One region of the Roseomonas haemaphysalidis genome, then DNA from elsewhere that is predicted to be linked to it. Evidence: riboswitches for the same ligand, from Rfam matches in the RefSeq annotation. Region 1 holds a riboswitch; the other holds the start of a gene.
The links. Region 1 has a riboswitch for glycine ahead of gcvT (glycine cleavage system aminomethyltransferase GcvT). Riboswitches for the same ligand answer to the same signal wherever they lie in the genome.
Positions count from the first base shown of each region.

Region 1 (8,330 bases):
CGCCACGTCCGGCTGCGCCGCCTCGGCCTCGCGGGCCTGCGCCAGCAGGCGCTCGGCCTCGGCGGCTTCCTCGGTCAGGCGGGCCAGCTGCGGTGCCAGGGCGGCCAGCCGGCTTTCCGTTTGCGTGGCACGGTTGTTCAACCGCGCTTCCTCGGCTCGCGCGGCTTCCAGGGCCTGCTCGGCAGCGCGGCGGGCGGCGCGGGCGGCGGCTTCGGCGGCCTGCGACTCGGATTCACCCCGTGCCGCGGCATCCCGCGCGGCACGGCTGGAAGCGGGGTCGGCCAACCGCGCCAGGGTGGCGGTGGCGGCCTCGCGCGCTGCCTCCGCGCCGGCCAGGTCGGCGGCCAGGCGGTCCAGCTGCGGGCCCAGGGCGGCGACCCGGCTGTCTGCCTGGGCAGCGCGCGCGGTCAGCCGCTGCGCCTGGTCCCGCGCCCGGCTCAGCGCTTGTTCCGCCTGGGCACGGTTGTCGCGGGCGGCGGCCTCGGCGGCGGCGGCCTGCCGCTCCGCGTCCTGGGCCTGCCGCGCGGCGGCCTCGGCCTGTGTTGCGATGTCGCGGGCGGCGTCCAGCGCCTGCTCGGCAGCCCGCAGCCGGTTGCGCTGGGTCAGGCGCACGGCGCCGGGGCTGGGCGCATCGGCGCCGGCGCCATGGCCGTCCCAGCGCCACAACGCACCGTCGCGCGCCACCAGCGCCTGCCCGGGGGCCAGGGACGGTTGCAGGGCGGCGCCGTCACCCTCGATCAGAAAAATCTGCGCCAAGGCCCGCGCCAGCTCCGGCGGCGCCCCGACCAACGTGGCGAGCGGCGTGCAGCCGGCGGGGGGCGCAGGGGCGGGCAAGGGCGGCAGCTGGCGCCAGTGGCGGGGGGCGGCAAGGTCGGCGGGGCTGTCCAGCGCCTCGCCCAGCGCGGCACCCAGCGCGGCTTCCAGGCCGGGCGGCACGGACACGGCATCCAGGATCGGCGCGGCGGCCGAGGGCTCGCGGGCGCTCAGGAGGTCCAGCAACCCCTGGCGCTCGGCCGCGGCACGGGCACGCTCGGCTTCACGGGCACCGGCGGCGGCCCGCAGCGTGGAATGCGCGGCGGCGGCGGCGGTCCGCGCGGCCTCGGCTTCGGCCAGGACGGCGCGGGCGGCGGCCAGCGCGGCCTCGGCACCGGCCACGGCGGCGATGGCGGCTTCCAGCTGCCCGGCGGCGGGGCGCTCCGCGCTGGCGGCATCACGCTCGGCGCTCAGCCGGGCGAGCTGGGCCTGGATGGCCCCGGCACGGCTGGCCGACTGCTCGCGGTCCTGCGTGGCGCGCGCGCGGGCGGCCTCGGCTTCCTGCGCGGCCCGGCGGGCCGTGGCATGGGCTTCCTGCGCGGCGGCACGGGCAGCCTCTGCCTCCTCCAACGCGGCGCGGGTGGCGGTCAGCCGGGCCTCGGCCGCTTCGCGCGCGGCCCGCGCGGCGGGGATCGCCCCGGGCGGCAGGCGCTGCGCCTCGGCCCCGGCGTGCTCGGCGGCCAGCGCGGCGTGCTGCTGGCGCAGGCGGGCGGCGCGCGACTCGGCGGCGGCGCGCTCGGCGCCGATGCGGGTGGCCTCGGCGCCGGCGGCGGCGGCTTCCTCGGCGGCGCGGTCGGCCGCGCGCTCGGCTTCGGCGGCGGCATCGCCGGCCCCGGCAGCCTCGGCGCGGGCGGCGTCCAGGCGGTCGGGAAGCGCGGCGCGCACGGCTTCCAGCGTCGCGGCCTCGGCCCCCAGGCGCCCTTCCGCCTCGGCGGCGTCGCGCTCCTGGCGGGCGGCATGCTCCAGGTCGCCCCGCAACTGGGCCAGCCGCGCCTCGGCCTCGGCCAGGGCGGCGCGGGCGCGGCGCTCCTCGTCCTGCGTGCTTTCGGCGGCGATGCGGTGGCGTTCCAGCGCCGTGCGGGCGGTGGCCTCGGCTTCGCGCGGCGCGGGCACCGCGCGCTCGGCGGTGAAGGCGCGGGTGGCACCCTCGGTGGCTGCCTGCTCGGCGGCGCGCGTGGCGGCCTGGGCCTGCGCGAAGTCCTGCCGCGCGGCGACCAGGGCGGCCTCGGCACGCGCCACCAGCAGGGCAAAGAACTCGGCTTCCGCAGCGCGGGTCAGGCCAGACAGGTTGCGGTAGCGTGCGGCCTGCCGTGCCTGGCGGGTCAGCGACTGGCGCTGCACCTCCAGCTGACCCTTGAGGTCCTCGGCGCGGGTCAGGTTCTGCTCGGCCTGGCGCAGCTTCAGCTCGGCCTCGTGCTTGCGGGCACGCAGGCCGGCGATGCCGGCCGCTTCCTCCAGCACCTGCCGCCGTTCCTCGGGCTTGGCCGCGATCAGCGACGCCACGCGTCCCTGGCTGACCATGGCCGAGGAGCGCGCGCCGGAACCGATGTCGGCGAACAGCGTCTGCACGTCCCGCCCGCGGATCTCGCGGCCGTTGATGCGAAAGCCGGTGCCCTCGCCGCGCACGATGCGGCGGGTGATCTCCAGTTCCGGCGCCTGCTGGTTGGGCGGCGGGGCGAGGCCGGAGGCATCCTCCAGCTGCAGCGTCACCTCCGCCTGGTTGCGGCCGGGGCGGGTGGAGGTGCCGGCGAAGATGACGTCGTCCATCTCGCCGCCGCGCATGGCGCGAGCGTTGGTTTCGCCCATCGCCCAGCGCAGCGCCTCCACCACGTTGGACTTGCCGCAGCCGTTGGGGCCGACCACGCCGGTCAGCCCGGGCAGCACCTCCACCACCGTGGGCTCGGCGAAGCTCTTGAAGCCGGCGATGCGCAGCCGCACCAGCGTGGCGCGCAAGGCGGCGGCGCGGGCCGCCGCCTCGGTGGCCGCGTCCCGCGCCGGGGCGGCATCCTCCTGCGGGGCGGCGGGTGCGCCCCCCTCAGCCTCGCTCAAGCGCCGGCTTCGGCTGCCAGCTGCGCGAAGCGGTCGGCGCTGACGGCCCCGGGCTGCACCTTCTTGTTGAACACGAAGGTGGGCGTGGAATTGACGTTGAACTGGCTTTGGCCGGCGGCGCGCATTTCCAGGATGCCCTTGGCCAGCGCCTGGTCGGCCACGGCGGCATCCACCTGCGCCCGCGTCATGCCCGCCAGCGCCGCGATCTTGGCGATCTCGGCGATGTTGTCGGCGCCGCGCGCGAAGGCCCAGCGGTCCTGGCTGGCCAGCAGCGCGCTGATGAAGCCCTCGTAGCGCTCGGCCGGCAGGCTGCGCGCCACCTGCGAGGCCGCCAGCGCCAGCTGGTCCAGCGGGAATTCCTTCCACACCATGCGGGCATTGCCGGTCGGGCCCATCAGCCGTTCCTTGATCTGCGGCCAGCTTTCCTTGTGAAAGGCGGCGCAATGCGGGCAGGTCAGGGAAAAGTATTCCTGCACCACGACCTTGGCGCCGGCCGGGCCGTAGCCGCGGTCGCCCAGCCGCGCATCGGCGTTGGTCGGCGAGGCGCCCTGGGCCAGGGCGGGCGCGGCGGCAAGCACCAGCGGCACGGTCAGCAGCGAACGGCGCGAAAGGGTCAAGGCGGCCTCCTCAGGTGGCTTGGAACAGCGATGTGCGGCGGCAGATAGGGTCGCGGCGGCCGCGCCGCCAGCCGTCAACCGGCGTTTCGGCGCCCCCGATAAACCCCCTGGCCCAATCTTGCCAGAGCCGCCCGCAACTCCGGGTCCTCCACGCCTTCCAGACGGGCGGCCAGCGCGTCCGGCAGCGCCACCGCCGCGGGCTTGGGTGGCGGTGGCCGGCGCGGCGGCAGCGCCGCCTGCACAAAGCGCAGCCGCTGCACCAGCGCCTGCCCCATGGCGGTGTTGATGCGCCCGATCAGCTGCGGTGCCAGGTGCTGCAGCTCCATCGCCACCGGGCCGGAGCAGGCCAGCGTCAGCGTGCCGCCGGAGACGCCGCGCGGCACCGTCTGCGCCGCCAGCACCGGCCCCGCGATCTGCGGCCAGTCGATGATCAGCTGCGCCGCCGCCGGGCTGCGCTTGCGGAACACCGGCCGGGTCAGCGCCGGCAGCAGCGCGCCCAGCGCGCGTGGCCCGCGGTCCGACCGCCATCCGGGGCCGCCATCGGGCGCCAGGGCCGGCTTTTGCGCGGTTTTCGCCGCCGGGGGGGTTGCGCCGCCGCCGTTCCGGTCCTTTTGCTGCATACGTGCTGCCCGCCGCCTCCCTGCTTCTCGAATGGTACGACCGCCACCGCCGCACCCTGCCCTGGCGGGAAGCGACGCGCGATCCATACCGTATATGGCTCTCCGAGGTCATGTTGCAGCAGACCACGGTCGCCGCCGTCGGCCCGCGCTGGCGCCGCTTCCTGGTTCGCTTCCCGGATGTCGAAACCCTCGCCGCCGCCCCCTGGGACGCGGTGGCCGAGGAATGGGCCGGGCTCGGCTACTACGCCCGCGCCCGCAACCTGCACGCCTGCGCCCAGGCCGTGGTGGCGCGCGGCGGCTTTCCCGACACGGAGGACGAGCTGCGGGCATTGCCCGGCATCGGCGCCTATACCGCCGCCGCCGTGGCCGCCATCGCCTTTGGCCGCCCCACCGTGCCGCTGGACGGCAATGTCGAGCGCGTCACCGCCCGGCTCGGCGCCATCGAGGCCCCGCTGCCCGGCGCCCGCCCGGCGCTGGCCGCCCTGGCCCGCCGCTGGATGGAGCAGGACGCCGCCCGCGCCCGGCCATCGGATTTCGTGCAGGCCCTGTTCGACCTCGGCGCCACCATTTGCACGCCGCGCAGCCCGGCCTGCGCCCTGTGCCCCTGGCGCTCGGACTGCGAGGGCTTCCGCACCGGCCTCGCCCCCAGCCTGCCGCGCAAGGCGGCCAAGAAGGCCCGCCCCTTGAAGCGCGGCGTGCACTTCCTGCTGCTGGACGGCACCGGCCGCCTGTTGCTGCGCCGCCGCCCGCCCACCGGCCTGCTGGGCGGCATGCTGGAATTGCCCGGCACCCCCTGGCGCGAAACCCCCTGGACCGACGCCGAGATCCCGCCCTTCGCCCCCCTGCCCGGCCTGGACTGGCGGGCGCTGGACGGCGAGGCGAAGCACGGCTTCACGCATTTCGAGCTGCACATGGCGCTGCGGGTCGCCACCGCGCCGCCCGGCGCCAACCTGCGCGACGGCGAGTGGATGACGCTGGCCGCCGCGCGGGCCGCGCTGCCGGGGACCATGCAGAAGCTGCTCGACTTGGCGGAGAGCGAGGGGGCGATGGGGTAAAGGCCGGGGGAAGGAATTCCCCCGGACCCCCATCCTTTTTCTGCTTGATGGCGCCGGGTTGGGCGGTCAGGCGGGCCCTCACCGTGGTTCTGACCGGCAAACAGGCAAAAGAAAGATGGGGGCTCGGGGGAATTCTTTTCCCCGACCTTCTGCACCGTTGCCTCGCGCCCGCTGCTCGGGCAGAGAGAACCCCACCCGCTGATCCCGCGCGGGAGAGCATGGCAGGCAAGGCGCCCTGCCGTCGCCGAAGGCGCAACCGGCCCCCGGAAACGCTCAGGCACCAGGAACCGCGTGGGGAAGGGGACTCTGGAAAGCCCGGCGCGCGAGCGCCGGCACCGACGGAGTAAGGCGCGAGGCTTTCGCGCTGAATCTCTCAGGTCATCGGACAGAGGGGGGCCACGAACCCGGACACGCCGCGCGCAGGCGCGGCGATGGAGGCTGCGTGGCCGATACGACTGAAACGCTTCTGGAAACCCCCCTCGCCTCCCTGCACCGGGAGCTGGGCGGCAAGATGGTGCCCTTCGCGGGCTATGCCATGCCCGTGCAGTACCCCGCCGGCATCATGGCCGAGCATCTGGCGACGCGCGCCGGTGCCGCGCTGTTCGACGTGTCCCACATGGGACAGGCCGAGCTGGTGGGCGAAGGCGCCGCCGCGGCGCTGGAGCGCCTGACGCCGGCCGACGTGCAGATCCTGAAGCCGGGCCGCCAGAAGTACGGGCTGCTGACCACGGAAGCCGGCGGCATCCTGGACGACTTCATGGTCGCCAATCTCGGCGACCGCCTGTTCCTGGTGGTCAACGCCAGCCGCAAGGCGGTGGACTACGCGGCGATCGAGGCGGCGCTGCCCTCCGGCGTGTCCCTGAAGCGCCTGCCGGACCGCGCGCTGGTGGCCTTCCAGGGCCCGGGCGCCGTGGCATCGCTGGCCACCATCGCGCCCGCCGTCGCCGGCATGCGCTTCATGGACGTGCTGGCGGTGGAGATCGCCGGCATCCCCACGCTGGTCAGCCGCAGTGGCTACACCGGCGAGGACGGCGTGGAGATCTCCGTGCCGGCGGAGGAGGCCGAAAGCCTCGCCCGCGCGCTGCTGGCCCTGCCGGGCGCCACGGCGGCCGGCCTCGGCGCGCGCGACTCGCTGCGCCTGGAAGCCGGGCTGTGCCTGTATGGCAACGATATCGACGAGACGACCAGCGCGGTGGAAGCCAATCTGGTGTGGACCATCGGCAAGCGCCGCCGCACCGAATGGAACTTCCCCGGCGCGGACCGCGTGCGCGAGGAGCTGGACAACGGCCCGAAGCGCCTGCGCGTCGGCATCCTGCCCGACGGCCGGCAGCCGGCACGCGGCCACACCCCCGTGCAGGTGGGCGGCGACGTGGTCGGCGAGATCACCAGCGGCGGCTTCGGCCCCAGCCTGAACGGCCCCTGCGCCATGGGCTACGTGGCGCGCGGGCATGCCGCCGACGGCACGGCGCTGGACCTGATGGTGCGCGGCAAGGCCTCGCCCGCCCGCGTCGCGGCCACCCCCTTCTTTCCCCACCGCTACATTCGCTGAGGAGCCCTGTCATGGCTGAAACCAAGTACACCAAGGACCACGAGTGGGTGCGGCTGGAAGGTGGCGTGGCCACCATCGGCATCACCGACCACGCGCAGACCGCGCTGGGCGACGTGGTGTTCGTGGAACTGCCCGAGGCCGGGCGTGAGGTCGCGGCCGAGGAGGCCGTGGCGGTGGTCGAAAGCGTCAAGGCGGCGTCCGACGTCTACGCGCCGATCGCCGGCAAGGTGGTCGCGGTGAACGATGCGCTGGTGGACAACCCCTCGCTGGCCAACTCGGCGCCCACCGCCGACGGCTGGTTCTTCAAGATCGAGGCGGCCGACCCCGCCGCCGTGGAGGCCCTGATGAGCGAATCCGACTACGCCGCCTTCGTGGACAGCCTCTGATGACCTCGGCCCTCGACGCGCTGAGCGCGCTGGAAGACCACGGCGCCTTCGCCGCCCGGCATATCGGCCCGTCGGGGGCCGAGATCGCCGCCATGCTGAAGGTGGTGGGCGTCGACAGCCTGGACGCGCTGGCCGACCGCACCGTGCCGGCCGACATCCGCGGCCAGGACTTCTCCACCCTGCCGGCGCCGGCCACGGAAGCCGAGGCCATCGCCGAGCTGCGCGCGCTGTCCGAAAAGAACGTGCTCAAGAAGTCACTGATCGGCATGGGCTACCACGGCACCCACGTGCCGCCGGTCATTCTCCGCAACGTGCTGGAGAATCCGGGCTGGTACACCGCCTATACCCCCTACCAGGCGGAGATTGCCCAGGGGCGGCTGGAAGCGCTGGTCAACTTCCAGACCATGGTGACCGACCTCACCGGCCTGCCGGTGGCGAACGCCTCGCTGCTGGATGAGGCGACGGCGGCGGCCGAGGCGATGGCCATCGCGCTCGCCTCCAACAAGCAGAAGTCGCGCACCATCCTGGTGGCCGCCGACGTGCACCCGCAGACCATCGCCGTGGTGCGCACCCGCGCCGAGCCGCTGAAGCTGACCGTCAGCGTCGTGGCCCCGGCCGAGGTCGTGGCCGCCTGCGGCAGCGAAAAGCCCTTCGCGCTGCTGCTGCAGTATCCCGGCACCACCGGCGAGCTGCGCGACCTGTCGCCCGAGATCGCCGCCGTGCAGGCGGCCGGGGGGCTGGCCATCGTCGCCGCCGACCCGCTGTCCATGGTGTTGCTGCGCGCGCCGGGCGAGATGGGCGCGGATGTGGTCATCGGCTCCAGCCAGCGCTTCGGCGTGCCGATGGGCTATGGCGGCCCGCATGCCGCCTTCATGGCGGTCAAGGACGGGCTGAAGCGGCTGATGCCGGGGCGCCTGGTCGGCGTGTCGCTGGATGCCGCCGGCAAGCCCGCCATGCGCCTGGCGCTGCAGACGCGCGAGCAGCACATCCGCCGCGAAAAGGCGACCAGCAACATCTGCACCGCGCAGGTGCTTCTTGCCGTGATGGCCGGCATGTACGCCGTGTGGCACGGCCCCGAGGGGCTGCGTCGCATCGCCCAGCGGGTGGCGCTGCAGGCGAAGCTTCTGGCGGGCGCTGCCAAGTCCGCCGGTTTCACGCTGCGCCATGACGCCTTCTTCGACACCGTCACGGTGGAAACCGGCGACAAGACGGACGCCATCTACCACGCCGCCTTTGAGCAG
Region 1 is NZ_CP061177.1:1,644,701-1,653,030, reverse strand. It holds gene IAI59_RS07595 (chromosome segregation SMC family protein) at 1-2,766, opposite strand, end outside; gene IAI59_RS07590 (DsbA family protein) at 2,859-3,479, opposite strand; gene IAI59_RS07585 (DUF721 domain-containing protein) at 3,554-4,099, opposite strand; gene IAI59_RS07580 (A/G-specific adenine glycosylase) at 4,105-5,154, shown strand; glycine riboswitch at 5,354-5,454, shown strand; glycine riboswitch at 5,459-5,545, shown strand; gene gcvT (glycine cleavage system aminomethyltransferase GcvT) at 5,597-6,703, shown strand; gene gcvH (glycine cleavage system protein GcvH) at 6,715-7,089, shown strand; gene gcvP (aminomethyl-transferring glycine dehydrogenase) at 7,089-8,330, shown strand, end outside.

Region 2 (8,330 bases), 1.1 Mb from region 1:
GGTCGGCACGCCCGCGCGCTCGAAGGCCTCGAACATCCGCCACACGCCGACGCGGTGGCCGTATTCCCGCCACGTCCAGTTCGGGTTGTCGTAGACGTTGCCGGGCAGCGTGTCGGTGATGATGGAGGGGCCGCCCGGGTAGAAGGGCTTCTCCGTGTCCTTGGTGGGGTCCCAGTATTCCAGGTTGGTGGTCAGCATCAGCGCGATGCGTGCCCCACCCGGCCAGCGGAGCGGCTTGCGGCTCGGCATCGGCACGAAATCGTACTGCACCCGGATCACCTCCTGCGCCCTGCGATCCCTCCATTGTGTACAGTTCGTGACGCGGGGCCAGCCAAAAATCCGCAGTTCCGCGTTTTTTACAGTTACAGCACTGGGTATTGCCGGCTTAATAGGCGGCGGATGCTCCTGTTGTGTACAATCTAACCCTCCTGCTCCGCCGCCTCCGCCATCAGCGCGGTCGGGCGCGTGGCATTGAGATGCGCGCTGACGGCATAGCCGGCCCATTCGGCGTTGCCGGTGGCCAGGGCCTCGATAATGTCGCGGTGCTGGCCGTTGGAGCGCGACAGGTTGATCCATTCCTGCATGCGGTACTGCTTCAGGAGCACCAGCGGCACCTGAAAGGCCCAGCCCAGCATGCCTTCCAGCCGGCGCGACCGCGCGGCACGCACCATGGTGACGTGGAACTCCGCGTTCAGCGCATGGAAGCGCGCCACCACCTGCTCCGGCGTGCCCTGGATCGCCTCCATCCGGTCCGCGAGGCCGCGCAGCGCGTCGAGTTCACCCTGCGTGATGCGGGTGGCCGCGCGTCGTGCCGCGAAGCCCTCCAGCGCCGCGCGCAGCTGGTACACCTCCAGCAGATCGTCCGTGGTGATCTCGGCCACGAAGGTGCCGCGGTTGCGCTCGCTTTCCACCAGCCCGTCCGCCAGCAGGCGGCGCAAGGCGTCGCGCACCGGCGTGCGGCTGACGCCGATCTCGGCCGCCAGCGCTTCTTCCCGCAGCGCGGCGCCGGGCGGCACGCTGCCGTCCATGATGCGCGCGCGGATGGTCTGGTAGGCGCGCTCGGCCGCGTTGGACGACATTCTCTTTCCGCCTCGATCAACCCAGGAGGGCTTTAGCATGATGCAGGACCGTGTCGTCATCGTCACCGGCGGCGGCCGTGGCCTCGGCCTCGCGATGGCGGAGGCGCTGCTGGCTGCCGGCGCGCGCGTCACCATCACCGGCGCCCGCGCGGCCGGGGAGCTGCAGGCCGCCGCCGCCCGCTTTCCTGACGACCGGCTGCTGGCGCTGACCGCCGACGTCACCCGCCCGGAAGACTGCGCCCGCACCGCGGCCGCAACGCTGCAGCACTTCGGCGCGCTGCACGCCGTGGTCAACAACGCCGGGCGCGGCATGCGCCTGGTCAGCGAGCGCTTCACCACCGACCCGGTGCCCTTCTGGACCGTGCCGCCGGACATCTGGGCCAGCATCATCGACATCAATCTCAACGGCGCCTTCAACATGGCCGCCGCCGCCATGCCCCACCTGCTGGCGCAGCGGGACGGGCGCATCGTCAACGTGTCCACCAGCGACCAGACCATGGTGCGCCGCGGCTACGCCCCCTACGGCCCCAGCAAGGCGGGGCTGGAAGCCGCCTCCCGCTGCTGGGCGCAGGACGTGGAAGGCACGGGCGTGACGGTGAACGTGCTGCTGCCGGGCGGCGCGGCGAATACCGAGCTGTTGCCCGGCGGCGCCGACCGGCGCGGCGCCGATGGCAACCTGCTGGACCCGGCGCTGATGGGCCCGCCCGCCGTGTGGCTCTGTTCGGCGGCCTCGGCGGCGGTGAATGGCGGGCGCTTCATCGCGCGGCTGTGGGACGCGGCGGCACCGGAGGCGGCGCGCAGCCCCGGCGTGGCGAAGCCGGCGATCATGTGAAAGGCCGGGGGAAGGAATTCCCCCGAACCCCCATCGTCTTTCTGCCTGCTGGCGCCGCCGGCCGGCAGGCACGACCCCGAACGGGCAAAAAGAAGATGGGGGCCTGGGGAAATTCCTTTCCCCAGCCTACCCTCCCCGCCAACAACCGTCCGGGAGCCCTCCATCCATGAATGCCATCACCGCCGCCCGTTCCTTTCTGTTTGTCCCTGGCGACCGGCCGGAACGCTTCGGCAAGGCGCTGGCCGCCGGCGCAGACCAGGTGATCCTGGACCTGGAGGACGCCGTCGCCCTGGCGCGCAAGGACGCGGCGCGGGACGCCATCGCCGCCTGGTTGCCCCAGGCCGAACGGCCCGTGCTGCTGCGGGTGAACGCCGCCGACAGCCCGCATTTCATGGCCGACCTGGCGCTCTGCGCGCAGGCCAATGTCTGCGGCATCGTGCTGCCCAAGGCCGAGGCGCCGGAAGCCCTGGCGGAAGCGCGCCGCGCGGCGCCGCATGCCGCGCTGCTGCCGCTGATCGAGAGCGCGCGCGGCCTGCGGGCGGCCGAGGCGCTGGCCGCGGCGCCGGGCGTGGCGCGGCTGGTGTTCGGCTCGGTGGACTTCCAGCTCGACCTCGGCATCCCGGAGGAAGGCGCGCCGCTGGCGATGTTCCGCTCCGCGCTGGTGTATGCCTCGCGGCTCGGCGGCGCCGCGGCACCGGTGGATGGCGTGACCGTGGCGCTGGACGACGCGGCGCAGCTGGAGGCGGACACGGCGCGGGCGCGGGCCTTCGGCTTCGGGGCAAAGCTGTGCATCCATCCGCGCCAGGTGGCCGCCGTCAACGCCGGCTTCGCGCCCGGCGAGCGGGAGATCGCCTGGGCGCGGCGCATCATGGCGGCGGTGGAAGCCGGCGCCGACAGCGCCGCGCTCGCGGTAGATGGCGAGCTGGTGGACCGCCCGGTGATCCTGAAGGCGCAGGCGATCCTGGAGCGCGCGGCCTAGCCGGGGCCGAACAGCGGGCGGAAGTCCTCGCCCTCGCGGCGGATGCGGGTGCAGCCGCAGCGGCGGAAATGCGCGGGCACCAGCACCGTGCCGTCCTCCGCCGCGCAGTGCAGCAGGGTCCGGCGGGTTTCCGCCGCTTCCTCCGGGTCGGTGCAGAAGGCGCTGGACCAGTCGGGGCGCAGGATCTGCACCGGCGAATGGATGGCGTCGCCGCAGAAGATGGCGCGCGCGCCCGCGCGTTCCAGCCACAGCCCCATCTGCCCCACCGTGTGGCCGGGCAGCGGCTTCAGCGTCAGGCCGGGCGCCAGCTCGTATCCATCCGCCACCGCGTCCACCACGCCGGCGTCCAGCAGCGGCTGCACGCTGTCGGCGAAGGCACCGTGGCTGACGCCGGGCTCGGCGGCGGCGCGCGCCTGCCAGTATTGCAGCTCCCGCCGCCCCACCAGGTAGCGGGCGCGGGGAAAGGTCGGCACCCAGCGGCCGTCCCGCAGGCGGGTGTTCCAGCCCACGTGGTCGGCGTGCAGGTGGGTGCACAGCACCACGTCCACCGCTTCCGGCGGCACGCCCAGCGCGTCCAGAAAGCCACTGGCCGCGCGGCGGTGCCAGTGCGGGTGGGCCGGGCGCTCCTTGTGCTCGCCCACGCAGGTGTCCACCAGCACGGTCAGCCCCGGCAGCCGCAGCAGCAGCGCCTGCATGCCCAGCAGCAGGTCGCCACGCGCGAAGTCCATGTGGTCGGGCTCCAGCAGCGCCCGGTGGGGCAGCAGCTCGCCGAGGTCGCGCCCCGGCATGATGCGCGCGGCCGGCAGGGGAAAGACATCCATGTCGAGCACGAGGTCGACGCGGACGTCGCCAAGGGTGAAGTGCATGTGGCCGTCTCCTTGCCCGGAGGAGTGAAGCATGGAAGCGGGTGGGAAAGAATCCCCCCGCTATTCGGCGCGGATGCCGTTGGCCCGGATCACCTCGCCCCAGCGCTGCGTTTCCGAGCGCACCTGCTCCGCCATGCGGGCGGTGCCGCCGCCCAGCGGCACCACGCCGGCGCCCTGCATCCGCTCCCGCACCTCGGGCCGCCGCAGGGCCTCGTCGAAGGCGGCGTTCAGCGCCTCGGCCACCGCCGGCGGCGTGCGCGGCGGCGCCAGAAAGCCGAACCAGCTGTCGATCACCACGCCGGGCGCGCCGGCCTCGGCGAAGGTCGGCAGGTCGGGCAGCTCCGGCAGGCGCCCGGCCGCCAGGGTGGCGACCGGCTGCACCGCGCCCGCGCGGATCTGCGGCAGGATGGACGGCAGGTTGTCGAAGAACACGTCCACCGTGCCGGCGACGAGGTCCGTGATGGCGGGGCCGCTGCCGCGATACGGCACATGCACCCAGTCCAGCCCGAAGCGCGTGCGCAGCAGCTCCGGCCCCAGGTGGTTGGAGGCGCCGACGCCGGACGAGGCGAAGGTGACGGTACCAGGCTTGGCGCGCACCAGCGCGATCACCTCCGGCAGGGTGCGGGCGGGAAAGCCGCGGCGCGTGACCATGACGTTGCGCACCGCGCCGGTCAGGATCACGGGCACGAAGCCGTCCAGCTCGTAGCCCGGCTGCGCGTAGAGCGAGGGGTTGGCGCCGCAGGGGCCAAAGGCGCATTGCACCAGCACGGAGCCGTCCGCAGCGCCGCGCTGCGCCTCGCCCATGCCGATGTTGCCGTTGGCGCCGGCGCGGTTGTCCACCACGGCGCCGCGCGGCAGCCGGGTCGAGACGGCCTCCGCCAGCAGGCGCGCCACGATGTCGCCGGTGCCGCCCGGGGGCGAGGGGACGATGATGCGCAGCGGCCGGTCCGGCAGCTGCGCCCGGGCGGGCGGCGGGAAGGCGAGCAGGCAAAGGCCGAGCATGGCCAGGATGTGTCGCATGGAACGCGGCTTTCCTGTAATTTCCCGGGGCCGGCGGTCCGCTTGGCGCGGCTTCCGCCAGGCCCCGTCGGCAGCCTAAAGCCATGCCGCGCCGGGCGACAGCGGCGGCGGCCGGACGCGGATTCCCGTTGACGCCCGGCAGGGGAAAGGTGGATGCTTCTCCTTGTCCATGCACGGCATGCGGGAGAGCGCGGTTCCGGCCGCCGCCGACGGAGCAACCCCCCGGGAAACTCTCAGGCACCAGGGACCGCATGCCGGGGACGATCTGGAGAGAGGCGCCTCGCGCGCCCACCGAAGGGGATGCCGGCGGCAGCGCCGGTCACGCTCTCAGGTAACAGGACAGATGGGGGCGGAACGGCACGGGCCGTGCCGCAAACCCTTGCCTGGAGCCCGTCATGAGCACGGTCGCCATCATCGGAGCCGGCATCACCGGCGTCACCACCGCCTATGCGCTGCTGGAGCGCGGGCATTCCGTCATCGTGCTGGACCGCCACCGCTACGCCGCGATGGAAACCTCCTTCGCCAACGGCGGCCAGCTTTCGGCCAGCAACGCCGAGGTGTGGAACAGCGTGTCCACCATCGCCAAGGGCATGAAGTGGATGCTGCGGCGGGACGCGCCGCTGCTGCTGAACCCGCGCCCCGGGCTGCACAAATACGGCTGGCTGGGCGAGTTCGTCGGCCGCATCCCGCAGTACCGCGACAACACCATCGCCACCACGCGGCTGGCCATCGCGGCGCGGGCGCAGCTGTTCGGCATCGCCGAGCGCGAGAACATCGACTTCGACCTGCGCCGGCGCGGCATTCTGCACGTCTACCGCGACAAGGCGGGCTTCGATGCCGCCGCCCGCGTCAACGGCCTGCTGCGCGAAGGCGGCCTCGACCGCGCGGCCGTGACGCCGGAGGAGATGCGCGGGATCGAGCCGGCGCTGGGCGGGCAGTGGCACGGCGGCTTCTTCACGCCGTCCGACTCCACGGGCGACATCCACAAGTTCACCCGCGGGCTGGCCGAGGCCTGCCAGCGCCGCGGCGCGCGCTTTCTGCTGGACGCCGAGGTGACGGGCATCGCCCACCAGCAGGGCGGGCTCCGCATCGACTGGCGCCCCGCCGGCGGCCCGCAGGGCGCGGGCGAGGTGCTGGCGGTGGACCAGGTGGTGATCTGCGCCGGCGTGGCCAGCCGCCGCTTCGCCGCCATGCTGGGGGACCGGGTCAACGTCTACCCGGTGAAGGGCTATTCCATCACGGTGCAGCTGGACGATGCTGGAAGCCGGCAGGCGGCGCCACAGGTCAGCCTGCTGGACGATGCCACCAAGATCGTCACCAGCCGCCTGGGCGAGGACCGCTTCCGCGTCGCCGGCACCGCCGAGTTCAACGGCGAAAACCGCGACATCCGCGCCGACCGGGTGAAGCCGCTGGTGGACTGGGTGCAGCAGTTGTTCCCCGGCGTGTCCACCGCGCGCGTGGTGCCCTGGGCCGGACTGCGCCCGATGACGCCCAACCTGATGCCGCGCGTCGGCGCCGGCAGCCGCCCGGGCGTGTTCTACAACACCGGGCACGGCCACCTGGGCTGGACGCTGTCGGCCGCCACCGCGCAGATGGCGGCGGATGCGGTGGATGCGGCGGCCGGCACCGGCCTGCGGGCCGCCGCCTAGCGGCCCCTGGGGGCCCCTGGGGGCCGCGCTGCCGCCTCAGTGCAGCGGCGCGGCCTTCAGGAAGCTTTGCCGGTCGCCGGACGTGACGCTGACCTCGAAGCGGTCGTCCTCGCGCTCCAGCGTCAGGGGAATGCTGGCGCCGGCATCGCCCACCGCCCAAAGGGCACGGAAAAAGGCGGCGATGTCGCTCACCGGCGTTTCGTCCACCGCCAGCACCACGTCGCCCTTGCGCAACCCGGCCCGCGCCGCCGGACCGCGCGGCGTGACGCCCACCAGCACCACCTGCCCTTCGTCCGAGCTGGCGGACACGCCCAGCCACGGGCGCGGCGGGCGGGCCGGGCGGCCCAGCGTCAGCATCTCGTCCAGGATGGGCGCCAGCAGGTCCACCGGCACGCTCATGTTCAGCACCCGCACGCGGCCATCGCCGGGGTCGTGACCCAGCTGGATGGAACCGATGCCCACCACCTCGCCCGCCGGGTTGAGCAGCGCGGCGCCACCCCACAGCGGGTGCGCCGGGGCGGTGTAGAGCGCCTCGTCCAGCACGTATTCCCAGTAGCCGGTGAATTCCTGGCGCGACACCACCCGCGCCGCCAGCGCCCCGGCGCGGCCGCCGGCGCCGGCGAACACCACCTGGGCGCCCACCGGCACCTCGGAGGAGCGGCCGAGCGGCAGCGCCGGGACGCCCAGCGAGCCCAGCGCCTGCACCAGCCCGAAGCCGGTCACCTGGTCGTAGCCCAGCACATGGCCGGCCACCACGCGGCCCGTGGCGGTGGTCAGCCAGATCTCCTGCGCCTCGGTCACCAGGTAGCCGATGGTCAGCAGCAGGCCGCTGTCACGGATCAGCACGGCATTGCCCAGCCGCTCCGTGCCCAGGGTGCCGGCGGTGAAGGCGTCCTCCGGCACCCTGGCATGCAGGGTCACGACGGCAGAGAGCGCCTGGTCCAGGTCGTAGGCATAGTCCTCGGGCCGCGGGCGCAGGGGCTCCGGAACCCGGTCCTCGTCGTCTGCTGCTGCCATGGCCTTGCCTCCTGTCCTGCCTGTCGTCGCGGTCGCAGCCGGGGTAACGCCCGGCGGCGGCCTCCGGTGGCACGCCGGCCGCTATCGGGCTTCCGGGACGGCCAGCGCCTCCGGCCGCGCCGGGCGGTCGCGCCGCGCCATGGCGCGGGCGACCACGTAGAAGACCGGCGTGAAGACCAGCCCGAAGCCGGTCACGCCCAGCATGCCGGCGAACACCGCGGTGCCGAGGCTTTGCCGCATCTCCGCCCCCGCGCCCGTCGCGATGGCCAGCGGCAGCACGCCCAGGATAAAGGCCAGCGAGGTCATCAGAATCGGCCGCAGCCGGGTGCGCGCCGCCGCTTCCGCCGCCTGCCAGCGGGTCATGCCCTCGCTTTCCGCGTGGCGGGCGAACTCGACGATCAGGATGGCGTTCTTGGCCGCCAGCCCGATCAGCACCACCAGACCCACCTGCACCAGCACGTTGTTGTCGAGGCCCCGCCACACCACGCCGGCCAGCGCCGCCAGCACGGACATCGGCGCGATCAGCACCACCGCCAGCGGCAAGAGCCAGCTTTCGTACAGCGCCGCCAGCAGCAGGATAACAAAGATGACCGCCAGCCCGAAGGCGATCGGCGCCGTGTTGCCCTGGCTGGTTTCCTGCAACGCGATCTCGGTCCACTCAAAGCCGTAGCCGGGCGGCAGCTTGTCGCGCAGCAGGCGCTCCATGGCCGCGATCGCCTGGCCGGTGGACACGCCGGGGGCGGCGGCGCCCTGTACCTCGGCGGCGGGGTAGAGGTTGTAGCGCGGCACGCGGTAGGCGGCGGTATCGGCTTCCAGCGTCGCCAGCGCGCCGATCGGCACCATGTCGCCCGCCATGTTGCGGGTCCGCAGCAGCTCGACATCGCGCGG
Region 2 is NZ_CP061177.1:576,790-585,119, forward strand. It holds gene IAI59_RS02615 (polysaccharide deacetylase family protein) at 1-270, opposite strand, end outside; gene IAI59_RS02620 (GntR family transcriptional regulator) at 420-1,079, opposite strand; gene IAI59_RS02625 (SDR family NAD(P)-dependent oxidoreductase) at 1,117-1,911, shown strand; gene IAI59_RS02630 (HpcH/HpaI aldolase/citrate lyase family protein) at 2,078-2,890, shown strand; gene IAI59_RS02635 (MBL fold metallo-hydrolase) at 2,887-3,756, opposite strand; gene IAI59_RS02640 (Bug family tripartite tricarboxylate transporter substrate binding protein) at 3,817-4,776, opposite strand; glycine riboswitch at 4,948-5,036, shown strand; glycine riboswitch at 5,040-5,121, shown strand; gene IAI59_RS02645 (D-amino acid dehydrogenase) at 5,172-6,425, shown strand; gene IAI59_RS02650 (S1C family serine protease) at 6,462-7,442, opposite strand; gene IAI59_RS02655 (efflux RND transporter permease subunit) at 7,524-8,330, opposite strand, start outside.
Region 2: it holds a riboswitch for glycine, as region 1 does, so the genes downstream of both, IAI59_RS02645 (D-amino acid dehydrogenase) here and gcvT (glycine cleavage system aminomethyltransferase GcvT) in region 1, are expected to answer to the same signal.